DNA from 2 places in the Pseudomonas sp. C11 genome. Region 2 is predicted to be linked to the other one. Evidence: predicted binding sites of a transcription regulator. Region 2 holds the regulator's gene; the other holds the start of a gene.
The links. Region 2 encodes FliA, which starts transcription of late flagellar genes. Its sites were predicted from a motif close to CTAAAGTTTNNNNNNNNNNNGCCGNTAA; they were not measured.

Region 1 (7,721 bases), on a different contig from region 2:
GGCGTCCACCGAGCTTTCCAGCAGCAACTGGCAGCGTTTTTCCGCCTCGCGCAGCGCGACTTCGGCGGCGCGGCGGGCGCGGCGCTCCTCGAGGCTGGCCAGCTCACGCTTGGCCACCAGCACCAGGCGCTCGTCCTCGCCCTGCGGCAGGGCGTCCTGGGCGCCGAACAGCATGGCTTCGGTAATGGCTTCGGAGTCGTTGCCCTCCACCAACTGGATTACCGGAATGTCCTTGGCCTGGCGGCGGATGGCGTTGATCGCTTCGCTCGGTTCGAGGTGCTCACTGCTGGGGGCGCAGATCAGCAGATCCCAGCTCTGTTTCAGGACTTCGGCGAGGTCCTCGCTGGAGGTCAGTCGGTGCACGCGCGTGGCATGACCGGCATTGCGGAACAGGCTGACCAGGCGCTCGGCCTCGTTCTGCGAATCCTCAAGAATCAGCAGACGGATGGTTTTCTTGTCGATTGCCATAGAAGTGGGTCAATACCGCGCCGAGCGGGCGCGAAAAGGCGACGAAAGGTGGAGTTTCGGCAGCCTACAGCGACTTCCAGAGCGAGTCAAAATCTTCCTCCCCAGCCGGCTTCTGGCTTTGCGAGGCTGTGACAGGCTTCCCGGCAACGCCCTCGTCGCTGCCCACTCGGTGGTATTCGAACTGGCTGAAACTGCCGGTACTGACCTGCCTGCGCGTGAGCACGGCGCGGTGCTCGTCACCTTGATTGTTGATCAGCACCTTGCTGCCCTCCTGGAACGGCAGGCGCGGTGTGATCAGGCTGGCCGGACGAGAGATGGCGGCGATTTCCGGCAGCAGCAGGGCGCGCAGGTACTGGCTGTTCTGTTCCGCCTTGCGCACCAGTTGCAGGCCGCAGGGTTGCGCGTGGGGGGCGATCAGCTCAATACCCATCTGCGTGCCGCCGCCGCGTACCTGGCGGATCCAGCGCACGATGGCCACGCTCCAGCCCTGGCTGGGGCTGTCCTGAATGCCGAGCAGTTCGCCGGCCTGCAGCTGGCTGGGGACTTCCTTGGGCCACGACAGGCAGTAACCACCGGGGCTGTGATTGACGATGGCCAGCGGGTAGGTGGGATAACTCTCAGTACTGGTGTCGACCTGCTCCTGCTGCTCGCCCGGCGTGACCTTGGAGTACTGGATTTCCTCGAAATGGATCTCTTCGGTCGAGGTGCGCTGTGCATCGAATGCACCCGACCAGATGTCAGGTTCGCCGGTCGACGGCTTGAACACGGCCGCGCCCACTTCGACAGGGCGCTTCAGTACTTCGGCGAAAGAGCGGTTGCCGGCCAGGAAGAAATGCAGGGCGGTCATGCCGATGCACAGGGTCAGGTTGCCTTGTGCCGGCGTGCGCTGGAAGGTGCGCTCGGCGATATCGCCCCAGGCCGCCGCCACATGTTGCAACAGATCCAGACTCACGCCTTCGGGCACTGGCAGCGAGGCGTTGCTGCGCTGATCCTCGGGCAGTGCCATGTAACTCTTGATGGCCTCGACCAGTGGTTGGGGATCGATGCCGAGCAGGTTGTGCAACTCGCCGCTCTGGTAGAGCGACTTGTAGCGTGGCGGGCCATCGACTTGCGGGGCGAGGACGAACAGGCTGCTGGGTTGATCGCCCGACTGCAGTCGAACCAGCCCGCTCCAGGACTCCAGTGCCTCTGCCAGGCGCGCGATGCCACTCTGGCGCATCTGGTTGGTGCGTGCGCAGCCCAGCAGCAGGGCGATGATGTAGGTCTGCTCCGGGCTCAGACCCTGCACATGGCGCACCAGAGGGTCGCGTATTGCCTGGCGCTGCAGGCGTTGCTGGGTGGCGATCCGATAGAGTTGGTGCAGTTCAAGCCATAGACCTTCAGGAACCGGGCAATACAGCTGACTGGCGCGGATCAGCGGGGCGCACAGGCTGTGCATGGCACGCTGCAGCGCAACCGCCAGCAACTGGTCGCGATCCTTGCCGGTGCGGTCGATGATCTGGGTGATGATCAGCTTGTAGCCGATCGCCAGGTGATTCTGCAGCGCCTGGCAGAGGTTGGCGACCTTGCGCGGGCGTTCGTCGAGGACGATGGCCTGGTTGAGGAAGTGGCGCTCCAGATGCTGACAGACGAAGTAAACCTCGGGGCGCAGCAGTTCCAGCTGTTGCAGGCGATTGTCGAAGGGCGTCTGCAGTTGATTGAGTTCGACCAGGCTCTGGTAGAGCTGGCGAGCGGTTTCGCCGATGTTGGCCTTGGGCAGGGCCGAGATCCAGCGCTTGAGGTCACGCGGCGTACCGTCGCAGAAGCTCAGGCTTTGCTTGTCTGGGGTGGGAACGCGTAACGAAAGCAAATTGGAACTCTGTCTATCCATCAAACTCGGAGGCTCCGGGCCACAATAAGGCGGGCGACTTCAGGGCTGGTGACCCACTGGTTCCCGAACTCTAGCAGCATCTGGCGCCTGTGGCAGCCCATCCTGGAGATGGGGTGCCGCGGCGAATGAGCGCTTTGCATCCCGGCGAGCCTCTCGCCGGGGTGCTCGTGGCGTCATGCGTCGCTGCTGGGCGCGCCCATGAATTGCCCCATGCGCACGGTGCTGCCCGCGGTCAGTTCGCGGGCCCACTCGACCTGCTGCGGGCCGAACAGAACGATGGCCGTCGAGCCCAGCTTGAAGCGACCCATTTCGGCGCCTTTATCCAGTTCGATCGGCGTGCGTGCGGCGGCGTCGTAGCCAGTGACCTTCAGCTCGCGCTTGGGCGGGGTGATCAGGCCGGCCCAGACGGTTTCGATGCTGGCGACGATCATGGCGCCCACCAGCACCACGGCCATGGGGCCGCGCTCGGTGTCGAACAGGCAGACCACGCGCTCGTTGCGGGCGAACAGCTCGGGCACGTTTTCCGCCGTGGTCTGGTTTACCGAGAACAGCCGACCCGGCACGTAGACCATCTCCCGCAGAGTGCCGGCCAGCGGCATGTGCACGCGGTGGTAGTCCTTGGGCGAGAGGTACACGGTGGCGAACTGACCCCCCATGAAAGGCGCTGCCCGTTCGGCGTCGCCACCCAGCAGCTCGACGGCGCTGAAACTGTGTCCCTTGGCCTGGAAGATACGGCCATGCTCGATGGCGCCGAGCTGGCTGATGGCGCCGTCGGCCGGGCAAAGGATCGCCCCCGGCGTTGGGTCCAGCGGGCGTGCGCCTTCTTTCAGGGCGCGGGTGAAGAACGCATTGAAATGCTCGAAGGCTTGCAGGTCTTCGATCTGGGCTTCGCTCATGTTCACCTGGTACTGCTTGGCGAACCATTTGATCAGAGGGTTCTTCAGCCAGCCGATGCGGCATTCGGCGACGCAGCCGATCAGGCGCGACAGCAGGTGATGCGGCAGCAGGTACTGGCTGAGAATGAAGAGACGTTGTTTCATCGTGTTTCCTTGAGGTTTCAGCGCTCGATCGGGGTGTCGGGCAGGTTGCCCCATTCCGACCAGGAGCCGGCGTAGGCCTTCACTCGGGGATAGCCGAGCGCCTTGGCGACGACGTAGGTAAAGCCCGAGCGGCGGTGGGTCTGACAGTGGGTGATCACTTCCTTGTCCGGGGTGATGCCGAGATCACGTAGAACCTCGGCGATATCGGCGCGGATGCGCAGGTCGCGCGCGGCATCCATGCCGGCGGTCCACTCGAAGTTGATGGCGCCCGGGATGTGGCCGGCACGCGCGGCGCTGACCTTCTCGCCGCGGTATTCGTCCGCGCCACGCGCATCCCATATGGCCAGGTCGGACGCACCGAGGCGCGCTTGCAGGTAAGCCCGCGTGGCGGTGGGCGCTTCGCTGAGGGTCAGTTGCACGGGGGTGTCGTGCACTGCCGGCACCTGCGTAGACAGGGGGCGGTTCTCGCCCATCCAGGCGCGCAGCCCGCCGTTGAGGAAGTGATGGCGCCTATGGCCGATCACATCCAGCAGCCAGATGAAACGCCCGGCCCAGCCACCGCCTTCATCGTCATAGACCACGTAGGTGGCGTCAGGTCGATGCCCCAGCTCGCTGAACAGCGCTTGCAACTGCTGCAGCTCCGGCACCAGACCGGGAGCTGGAGTTTGTCCGAATTGGGTGCGCTTGCTGTCGACCCAGCGGGCGCCCGGAATATGCCCCTCGGCATAGCGCGCGGCGCTGCTCAGGTCGACCAGAATCAGTTCTGCTGAGTCCAGGCGGGCGGCAAGATCGGCTGGTTCGATGACCAGCGGCAGCGTGGCGAAGGCGGACATGGAGCCTCCTCGATTGGAAAGCTGGGGATTGTAGCGGAAAGCCCGGATGCAGGTGCTCTCTGCCGTCAGCGCGGGCGCTTGGCAAAATGGCTCAGCGCGCGCTCGATGCACTGCACCGTCTTGGTGAAGGCCTGCAGGCTGATGTCGTTGAACGCTCGTCCGCCCTGATCGGCGGCAACCAGCATGACCACACGGCCGTTGCTGGCAATCGAGCGCAGCAACAGATGTTCGCTGGGGAACAGGGCTTTTAGGCTACCCGGCAGCAGTGCCGAATACTGCGCCGCATTCTCCGGGCTCAGGCGCAGTTGCCCGGGTTGGGCAAGCAGGCGCCGGAGGATCTGGCTATTGCTCGGATCCAGGCTCAGAGCCAGGGCGGCTTTATCCAGGCCGGCTATCTGCTGAACTTGCAGGCGGCTGTGTTGGCGGTCGGCGAGGAGCAGGAGCACGCGCTGCATGCCGCAGTCCTGTAGCGCGTCGCGGGCGCAGGCGGTCAGTTGCAGCACGTTGGGGAAGTCGCTGGGCTCGGCGAGCAGGCGCTTGCAGTGCTGGCGCCAGGTCTCCAGCGCCGGTGGTGTTGAGGGGCGTTCTGCGGCTTTGCTGGGGCGCAGGCGGCGCGCCGACCAGGGCCAGAGCAGCGACTGCGCCGGATGCCAGAGGGCCGGGTCATGAAGCAGGCGGGCGCTGCTGACGGCGTGCTGGTGCACTTCCTGCTGCACCTCGCTCAGTGGTATCTGCAAATACAGGCCTACCAGACGCTGCCAACGCAGGCTGTGGTCGGTGTTCCAGGCCTGGTGCGCCGACACGGCCAGGCCATTGGCCAGCAGCACGCAGTTGCCGGGATGGGTGAGCCAGTGACGCAAGGGGACGTTGGCGTCCAGCATCTGCTGTTGGTGCAGCGGGTGTTCGTTGTCGCGCGCGATGTGCAGCGCCTTGACCAGTTGCCGCCGGTCGCGCGCCAGCAACTGATAGCTGCGCACGATCCATTCCGGTAGGCGCCAGCGCTCGGCCAGCTTCAGGCACAGTTGAATCAGGGGCACGCCGAGAAGCTCGCGCTCGACCTTGGCCGGCGCTTCGCCCTTGACCAGTACACGCTGTTCCCAGGTTTCGAAGAGCTGTGGGTATTTGCCGAGCAGTGGCCACAAGGGGGCGAGAAACAGCAGGCTGCAACCATGCAGCTCACTCCAGAGCCGCGCCAGGCGTGAGCCGAACAGGCCGCGTGCCTGCTGGCTGGCATGGCGGCTGATCAGCAGGATCTGCCGCAGCGCCAGGGGAATCTCTGCCTCGGGGAGCGCCGGTGTCTGCGCCAGCAGGGCTTCACAGCGTTTCAGGCCCAGGCGTGCCAGCGCGATCTCCAGGCTGTCCGCGGGTTCGCTCAGGCTGCTGGTGGACTGATTGGCCTCGCGCAGCACTTGCAGGGCGAAGGTGGGGCAGAGTTCGATCTGGTCGGCGATGTCGCGCCAGTTCTTGCGCCCGTCGCTGAGCGTACGACGCAGGCGAGTGTGCTGTTCCTGCTCGATTGGCAGGCACAGTTGGCCCAGCTGTTGCAACCAGGCATCGAGACTGCGTGGCATGGGCGTGGTGATCGGCATGGTGAAGTTGAGCCAAACTGGCTTTTGACCTTAACTGGCTATAGTCTGGCGTATAAGTTCCGATAATTAGAAGAGCTGTTTTTAATAACCCGTTTTCCTGGCTCTACAAGCGTTCCTTTATGGCAAAAATCATAGGCATCATCGTCGTTTTCGGCTGCGTATTCGGCGGGTTCATATTGTCTGGTGGTCAGTTGATGGCCCTGGTGCATCCCTTCGAAGTCATGATCATCGGCGGTGCGGCGTTGGGTGCGTTCCTGCAGTCCAACCCGGGCAGCATGTTCATGCTGGTGTTCAAGAAGTCGCTGAGCATGTTCGGCACGCGCTTCACCCACACCTATTACCTCGAGGTGCTCAAGCTGCTCTACGAGATCCTCAACAAGAGCCGGCGCGAAGGCATGATGGCCATCGAGGCCGACGTCGAGGATCCGAACGCCAGCCCGATCTTCAGCAAATACCCCGGTGTGCTCAAGGATGCGCGGATGACCGCGTTCATCTGCGACTACCTGCGCATCATGTCGTCCGGCAACATGGCGCCGCATGAGCTCGAGGGCCTGTTCGACATGGAGCTGGCCAGCCTCAAGGAAGAACTGGAGCACCCGGCCCATGCGGTGGCCAAGGTCGCTGACGGTATGCCGGCGATGGGGATCGTGGCAGCGGTACTGGGTATCGTGATCACCATGTCGATCCTGGCCGAGGCGGACAACGCGCAGATCGGTGAAAAGGTCGGTACCGCGCTGGTCGGTACCTTCCTCGGCATTCTCGCGTCCTACGGCTTCTTCGGCCCGCTGTCGGCGGCGCTGGAGCATGACGCCAAGGAAGAGGTGAACCTCTACGAAGCGATCAAGGCCAGCCTGGTGGCTTCGGCTTCGGGCATGCCGCCGAGCCTGGCGGTGGAGTTCGGTCGCAAGGTGCTGTACCCGGCGCATCGTCCGAGCTTCAGCGAGCTCGAACAGGCCATGCGCGGCAGCTAAGCGATGGAAAACAACCAACCCATCATCGTCAAACGGGTCAAGAAGACCGCTGGCGGGCACCATGGCGGTGCCTGGAAGATCGCCTTCGCCGACTTCGCCACGGCCATGATGGCGTTCTTTCTGGTGATGTGGCTGATGTCTTCGGCCACGCCGGAGCAGAAGCGCGCGATCTCCGGCTACTTCCAGGATCCGATCGGCTTCACCGAAAGCGCCAGCCCCTACGCCATCGATCTGGGAGGCACGCCGACTCCGGCACCGGAGCGCACCCTTAATCCGGACATCTCCGAAACGCCGGAAAGCCAGCCGGACGAGACAGCGGTGAGTGCCGATCAGGTCGAGACCCTGGCTGACAAGATGGAGCGCGAGCGTCTGGAGCTTTTGCTGCAGGAACTGCAGAACAAGGTCGAGGAAAATCCGGAGCTGCAACGCTTCAAGGATCAGATCCTGTTCGAGATCACCCAGGATGGCTTGCGCATTCAGATCATGGATGCGGCGAACCGGCCGATGTTCGCCCTCGGCAGTGCCGAGCTGCAGCCCTACTTCGAAGACATCCTGCTGGCCATGGCCGATACCATCAAGGCAGTGCCGAACAAGATCAGCGTCAGCGGCCATACCGACGCCAAGCCGTTTTCCGGGCGCGGAGATTTCGGCAACTGGGAGCTATCGGCCAACCGTGCCAATGCTGCGCGGCGTACGCTGGTCGCCGGTGGCTACCCGGACGAGCAGGTGGCACGCGTGGTGGGTTATGCCTCGTCGGCGTTGTTCGACCGCGAAGATCCGCTCAATCCGGTCAACCGCCGTATCGATATCGTCGTGCTGACCAAGCGTGCCCAGCGCGACATCGAGGGTGAGCAGGGTGGTGACACACCGCCCGCCGAGGATGGTGCGGCACCAGATGCACCCGCTGGCGCGGGCGGCGCCGCGCCGGCCAGTGGCGCGCCTGATGCTGA
Region 2 (7,721 bases):
TGTGATCACCCTTGAACCAAGGTTGGAACAGATATTGCTGAACAGTCTGCAGAAGGCCGGTCAGGGTAGCGAGGATGGCATCCTCCTCGAACCAGGTATGGCCGAGAAGCTGCAACGTTCCCTGGTGGAAGCGGCGCAGCGCCAGGAAATGCTCGGCAAACCGGTGATCCTGCTGGTGGCCGGTCCGATCCGGGCGATGTTGTCGCGCTTCGCGCGGCTGGCGGTACCCAGCATGTACGTGCTGGCCTACCAGGAAATTCCGGACAACAAGCAGGTCACCATAGTCGCCACTGTGGGCCAGAACTGAGGTAAAGGGTCATGCAGGTCAAACGTTTCTTCGCTGCTGATATGCGGACCGCCATGAAACTGGTGCGTGACGAACTGGGCGCCGACGCGGCCATCATCGGCAATCGTCGCGTGGCCGGCGGTGTCGAGCTGACCGCCGCGCTCGACTATCAGGTGGCGCCGGCGCCGGTTCGACCGAATCCGGCTCTGGAGGCCGAGCTGCGCAAGACTCAGGCGCGCATCGCCAATGCTCAGGCGGAGCTGGCGACCCGTGCCGAACAGGACTCGTCGAAAGACCGTCAACTTTTCGCCAATGACTCGCTGGTGGCGCCGGAATTGCCGGCGACCCCGGTCAAGCCGCAGCGCCCCGTCGAGAAGCCGGTGGCTGCCGCGCCCAGTGTCGATCCGCGTGCGCTCGATGCCATGCGCTTCGAGCTGCACGGCCTGCGTGAGCTGATCGAAGTACAACTGGGCTCCATCGCCTGGGGGCAAATGCAGAGCCGTCGCCCGCAGCAGGCCAACCTGTGGCGCCGCTTGCAGCGTATGGGCCTGTCGGCCGAGCTGTCGCAGGCGTTGCTCGACCGCGTGGCAGGTGTCGCCGAGCCGCGTCAGGCCTGGCGCATGCTCCTGGCGCACCTGGCCCATGCGATCAAGACGCCCAAGGTCGAGCCGTTGGAAGAGGGCGGGGTGATTGCCCTGGTCGGCCCCGCCGGCATGGGCAAGACCACCACGCTGGCCAAGCTGGCCGCGCGTTACGTGCTTAAGTACGGTGCTCAGCAGGTCGCTCTGGTGAGTATGGACAGCTTCCGTATCGGCGCCCAGGAACAGCTCAAGACCCTGGGGCGCATCCTCGGCGTCTCGGTGACTCAGATCGATCCGGGGCAGTCGCTGCTGCAAGCCCTGGCGCCCCTGGCCAAGAAACGTGTCGTACTGATCGATACGGCGGGGTTGCCCGCCAACGATCCGGCCCTGCGTCTGCAGCTCGAAAGCCTGTCTGCGCGCGGCCTGAAAGCCAAGAATTATCTGGTGCTGGCCGCTACCAGTCAGAGACAGGTGCTCAAGGCGGCCTACCATAGTTACAAGCGTTGCGGCCTTTCCGGCTGCATACTGACCAAGCTGGACGAGGCCGTGAGCCTGGGTGAGGTTTTGGGTCTGGCTATAGGCCAGCATCTGCCGGTAGCCTATGTCACGGACGGGCCGCGGATTCCGGATGATCTGCACGTTCCGCGTAGCCACCAACTGGTCAGCCGCGCGGTGGGATTGCAGGCGCCGGAGGAGCCGAGCGAGGACGCCATGGCGCAATTGTTCGCCGGTCTCTATCAAGGAACCGCGCGGCGCGTCGGCTGAAGCGCTAAAGTGTTGCAAACCCTGCGTTTTTTGCAGGGGCGAACGGCCGGTTGGCCAAGTCGAAGTTAGACAAGGTATTGAGAGAACATGGGTATGCATCCCGTACAGGTGATCGCGGTAACCGGCGGCAAGGGCGGTGTCGGTAAGACCAACGTGTCGGTGAATCTGTCCATGGCCCTCGCCGATCTGGGGCGCCGGGTGATGTTGATGGACGCCGACCTTGGGCTCGCCAACGTCGATGTGCTGCTGGGGCTGAGCCCCAAGCGCACCCTGGCCGACGTGATCGCTGGTGAGTGCGACCTGCGTGACGTCCTGCTGCAGGGGCCGGGCGGTATCCGCATCGTGCCGGCCGCATCGGGCACGCAGAGCATGGTCAACCTTTCGCCCATGCAGCACGCCGGCCTGATCCAGGCATTCAGCGATATCAGCGAAAACCTCGACGTATTGGTGATCGACACTGCAGCCGGCATCGGCGATGCGGTCGTCAGCTTCGTGCGGGCGGCGCAGGAAATTCTCGTTGTGGTCTGCGACGAGCCGACCTCGATCACCGACGCCTACGCGCTGATCAAGCTGCTCAACCGCGACCATGGCATCAGCCGCTTCCGCGTGCTGGCCAACATGGCGCACAGCCCGCAGGAAGGTCGCAATCTCTTTGCTAAGCTGACCAAGGTGACGGATCGTTTTCTCGATGTCGCCCTGCAGTACGTCGGCGCGGTGCCCTACGACGAATGCGTACGCAAGGCGGTGCAGAAGCAGCGCGCCGTCTATGAAGCCTTCCCGCGCTCCAAATGCGCACTGGCGTTCAAGGCAATCGCTCAGAAGGTCGATACCTGGCCGCTGCCGGCCAACCCGCGCGGCCATCTGGAGTTCTTCGTCGAGCGCCTGGTGAAGCAACCGACAGCAGACTCGGCCGTATGACAGCAGCCTCTGGACTTCGTATGTACAACAAGGCTCGTGCGCAGGACTCCCAGCACCAGTTGATCGAGCGCTATGCGCCGCTGGTCAAGCGCATTGCCTATCACTTGCTGGCGCGTCTGCCAGCCAGCGTGCAGGTGGACGATCTGATTCAGGCCGGGATGATCGGCCTGCTCGAAGCCTCGCGCAAATACGACTCCAGCAAGGGTGCAAGCTTCGAAACATTCGCCGGTATTCGCATCCGCGGTGCCATGCTCGACGAGGTACGCAAGGGCGATTGGGCACCGCGTTCGGTGCACCGCAACAGCCGGATGGTCAGCGATGCGATACGTACCGTTGAAGCGAGAACGGGGCGTGACGCTAAAGATCACGAGGTTGCTGCCGAACTCCAATTGAGTCTGGAAGATTACTACGGCATTCTTGGCGACACTTTGGGCAGCCGCCTGTTCAGTTTCGACGACCTATTGCAGGACGGTGAACATGGCGGACTGCACGAAGACGCCGGGCACACCCACCTCGAACCTTCGCGGGATCTCGAAGATGAACGCTTTCAAGCGGCATTGGCCGAGGCCATTGCCGGCCTGCCGGAGCGCGAGCGTCTGGTGCTGGCGCTGTATTACGATGAAGAACTGAACCTGAAGGAAATCGGTGAAGTACTGGGGGTCAGCGAATCGCGCGTCAGTCAGTTGCACAGTCAGTGCGCGGCGCGTCTGCGTTCGCGGCTGAGTGAATGGCGCGCTGGCTGAGTCGCAGCGCACTCGCAGGCAGAAACGGTTTCACGATTAAAGGACGTAGTTGCAAACGCAATACGTTTGGGACTGTACGGAGGTCGACTTGGACAAGAACATGAAAATCCTCATCGTTGACGATTTTTCGACGATGCGACGGATCATCAAGAACCTCTTGCGAGACTTGGGTTTCACCAATACCGCCGAGGCCGATGACGGCACTTCAGCGTTGCCGATGCTGCAGAGCGGCAGCTTCGACTTTCTGGTCACCGACTGGAACATGCCCGGTATGACCGGCATCGACCTGCTGCGTGCGGTACGTGCGGATGAGCGCCTCAAGCACCTGCCGGTGCTGATGGTCACCGCCGAAGCCAAGCGTGACCAGATCATCGAAGCGGCTCAGGCCGGCGTGAATGGCTATGTGGTCAAGCCCTTCACTGCGCAGGTGCTGAAGGAAAAGATCGAGAAGATCTTCGAGCGGGTCAACGGCTGATGTCGGCCGCGAGGGTGCTATGGAACACGATGATTCCACATTGGGCGATCTTGAAACGTCCCTGAAAACCAATGCCCGCGAACTGGTCGATAGCCTCGAAAAAGGTAACTTCGGCAACGCGGTGCAACTGATCAATGAGCTCAACAAGGTTCGTGATCGTGGTTTGTATCACGAGGTCGGCAAGCTGACCCGTGAGCTGCACAACGCTATTGTCAATTTTCAGCTCGACCCGCGCATGCCTCATGCCAAGGAGCTGTCGCAGATATCCGACGCCACCGAGCGTCTGAACTACGTCGTCACCCAGACCGAGAAAGCGGCTAACCGCACCATGGATCTGGTGGAGCAGAGTGCACCACTGGTCAATGACCTGGCCGATGAGGCGCAGAGCCTCAGCGCCGAGTGGGGTCGTTTCATGCGCCGGGAAATCGGCGCAGAGGGTTTCCGTGAGCTGGCCAAACGCATCGAGCTGTTCCTTGCGCGTAGCGAGCGTGACAGCAGCAAGCTGTCCAACCACCTCAACGACATTCTGCTGGCGCAGGATTACCAGGATCTGACCGGTCAGGTGATCAAGCGGGTGACGCAGCTGGTCACCGAGGTGGAAAGCAACCTGCTTAAATTAGTCCTAATGGCCAGTTCGGTAGACCGCTTCGCGGGTATCGAACATGACCACGATGCATTGCGTGCCGAACAACAGCAGCAAAAATCGCCGTCGACGGGTGAAGGTCCGCAGATTCATGCCGATAAGCGTGATGACGTCGCCTCCAATCAGGACGATGTCGACGACCTGCTATCCAGTCTTGGATTCTAAGGAGCACCCCACATGAGCTTCGGCGCCGATGAAGAGATCCTCCAGGATTTCCTGGTAGAGGCCGGCGAGATTCTCGAACAGTTGTCCGAGCAGTTGGTCGAGCTGGAAAGCCGACCGGACGACATGAACCTGCTGAACGCCATCTTTCGCGGTTTCCACACCGTCAAGGGCGGAGCAGGCTTCCTTCAGCTCAACGAGCTGGTGGAGTGCTGTCATATTGCCGAGAACGTGTTCGACATCCTTCGCAAGGGCGAGCGTCGCGTTGACGCTGAACTGATGGACGTTGTGCTCGAGGCGCTGGATGCGGTCAACAGCATGTTTGGCCAAGTTCGGGAACGCTCCGAGCCTACGCCAGCATCGCCCGAGCTGCTGGCGGCCCTGGCACGCCTGGCCGAGCCAGCAGGTGCGCAGCCCGAGCCGGTTGCCGAGCCTGTAGCGGTTCAGGCCGCGCCGGAGCCGGAGCCCGAACCTGTTGCCACGCCTGCTGCAAGTGCTGCGTCCTCCGACATCACCGATAGCGAGTTCGAGCAACTGCTCGATGCACTGGGGGATACGCCGCCGGCTGCGCCCGAAGCCAGCGCCGGCAGTGACGATATCACCGACGATGAATTCGAAGCGCTGCTCGATCAACTGCATGGCAAAGGTCAGTTCGCCGCGCCAGCCGCATCGGCACCGGCCCCTGCAGCTCCTGCTGCTGCCGCGCCCGCCGCACCTGCCGGTGACGATATCACCGACGACGAATTCGAAGCCTTGCTCGATCAGTTGCACGGCAAGGGCCAGTTCGCCGCGCCGGCTTCGCCTGCCGCGCCTGTAGCGGCCGCGCCAGCCGCCGCCCCGAGTGCCCCGGCCGGTGACGACATCACGGATGACGAGTTCGAATCGCTGCTCGATGAGTTGCACGGCAAGGGCAAATTCGTAGCGCCGGCTCCAGCTGCCGCTCCGGCCGCAGCGGCAGCACCGGCTCCTGCGGCGGCCAAGCCTACGCCTCAGCCAGCTGCTGCGCCGGCGGCCAAGCCGGCGGCCAAGCCCGAACCCGCTGCGCCGCGTGCTGCTGCGCCAGCTCCTGCGGCGGCGGAGAAGGCGCCTGCCAGCGAAGCCGAAACCACCGTACGGGTCGATACCGCACGCCTCGACGAGATCATGAACATGGTCGGCGAGCTGGTACTGGTGCGTAACCGCCTGGTGCGCCTGGGGCTCAACAGCGGCGACGAGGCCATGTCCAAGGCGGTGTCGAACCTCGACGTGGTCACGGCGGATCTGCAGACTTCGGTGATGAAGACCCGCATGCAGCCGATCAAGAAGGTCTTCGGCCGTTTCCCGCGCCTGGTTCGCGACCTGGCGCGCAATCTGAAGAAAGAGATCAACCTCGAGCTGGTGGGCGAAGAAACCGACCTCGACAAGAACCTGGTCGAGGCGCTGGCCGACCCGCTGGTGCACTTGGTGCGCAACGCGGTCGACCACGGCGTGGAGACCCCGGAAGAACGCGAGAAGGCCGGTAAGGCTCGCGCAGGTAGGGTGGTGCTGTCCGCCGAGCAGGAAGGTGACCACATCCTCTTGTCCATCACCGATGACGGCAAGGGCATGGATGCCGACATCCTGCGCGCCAAGGCGGTGGAGAAGGGCTTGCTGGACAAGGATGCAGCCGAACGTCTGAATGAGTTCGAATGCTACAACCTGATCTTCGCCCCGGGCTTCTCGACCAAGACCGAAATTTCCGACGTGTCCGGTCGCGGTGTCGGCATGGACGTGGTCAAGACCAAGATTTCCCAGCTCAACGGCACGGTCAACGTGTTCTCGCAGAAGGGCCAGGGCTCGAAGATCGTCATCAAGGTCCCGCTGACCTTGGCGATCATGCCGACGCTGATGGTCATGCTAGAGAATCAGGCCTTCGCGTTCCCGCTGGTCAACGTCAACGAGATCTTCCACCTCGATCTGTCGCGCACCAACGTGGTCGATGGCCAGGAAGTGGTGATCGTGCGCGACAAGGCGCTGCCGCTGTTCTATCTCAAGCGTTGGTTGGTGCCGCAGGCGTTCATGGAGGAGCAGCGTGAAGGGCATGTGGTGATCCTCACCGTAGGCAGTCAACGCATCGGTTTTGTCGTCGATCAATTGGTCGGTCAGGAAGAAGTGGTAATCAAGCCACTTGGCAAGATGTTGCAGGGCACCCCGGGGATGTCCGGGGCGACCATCACCGGCGACGGTCGCATCGCGCTGATTCTCGACGTACCGAGCATGCTCAAGCGCTACGCTCGACGTTTCTGATGGTTTTGCGGCACGGGCCGATGCCCGTGCCGTCTAGGAGTGTTTATGGCAGTCAAGGTCTTGGTAGTAGACGACTCCGGCTTCTTTCGCCGGCGTGTTTCGGAAATTCTGTCTGCCGATTCCAGCATTCAGGTGGTCGGGACGGCCACCAACGGACGGGAAGCCATCGATCAGGCGCTGGCGCTCAAGCCAGACGTGATCACCATGGATTACGAGATGCCGATGATGGATGGCATCACGGCTGTACGTAACATCATGCAGCGTTGTCCGACGCCTGTGCTGATGTTCTCCTCACTCACCCATGAAGGCGCACGTGTCACCCTGGATGCGCTGGATGCCGGGGCGGTGGATTTCCTGCCGAAGAATTTCGAGGACATCTCGCGTAACCCGGAGAAGGTCAAGCAACTGCTGTGTGAAAAGGTGCATTCCATTGCACGCAGCAACCGTCGCTTCAGTTCTGCGCTTGCCACACCGGCACCGGCTGTCACCAGCCCGACGCCTGCGCCAAGTCGCAGCGCTACCCCCGTTCGCACGCCGGCGCCCGCGACTCCTGCGCGTACTGTGTCGGCTGCAGGCGTTGCCTCCAGTGCCAGTAGTAATTCGCCGGCACCGCGCCGCAAGGCCTACAAGCTGGTCGCCATCGGCACCTCCACTGGTGGTCCGGTCGCCCTGCAACGAGTTCTGACCCAACTGCCGGCCAACTTTCCGGCGCCGATCGTGCTGATCCAGCACATGCCGGCTGCCTTCACCAAGGCTTTCGCCGAGCGCCTGGACAAGCTTTGCCGCATCCAGGTCAAGGAAGCCGAAGACGGTGACATCCTGCGCCCTGGCCTGGCTTTGCTGGCCCCTGGCGGCAAGCAGATGATGGTTGACGGTCGCGGTG

Region 1: a site for FliA is predicted at 5,839-5,866, ahead of motA (flagellar motor stator protein MotA). Genes of this name have one in related genera too.

The regions. Positions count from the first base shown of each region.
Region 1 covers NZ_JAWIIP010000006.1:181,409-189,129, reverse strand. Annotated here, with positions in the region: gene VC352_RS11960 (EAL domain-containing protein) at 1-468, opposite strand, end outside; gene VC352_RS11955 (molecular chaperone) at 533-2,338, opposite strand; gene asd (archaetidylserine decarboxylase) at 2,512-3,378, opposite strand; gene VC352_RS11945 (rhodanese-like domain-containing protein) at 3,396-4,211, opposite strand; gene VC352_RS11940 (HDOD domain-containing protein) at 4,277-5,800, opposite strand; gene motA (flagellar motor stator protein MotA) at 5,920-6,771, shown strand; gene motB (flagellar motor protein MotB) at 6,775-7,721, shown strand, end outside.
Region 2 covers NZ_JAWIIP010000002.1:136,037-143,757, reverse strand. Annotated here, with positions in the region: gene flhA (flagellar biosynthesis protein FlhA) at 1-307, shown strand, start outside; gene flhF (flagellar biosynthesis protein FlhF) at 319-1,632, shown strand; gene fleN (flagellar synthesis regulator FleN) at 1,720-2,550, shown strand; gene fliA (RNA polymerase sigma factor FliA) at 2,547-3,293, shown strand; gene VC352_RS03780 (chemotaxis response regulator CheY) at 3,394-3,768, shown strand; gene VC352_RS03775 (protein phosphatase CheZ) at 3,788-4,576, shown strand; gene VC352_RS03770 (chemotaxis protein CheA) at 4,589-6,838, shown strand; gene VC352_RS03765 (chemotaxis response regulator protein-glutamate methylesterase) at 6,884-7,721, shown strand, end outside.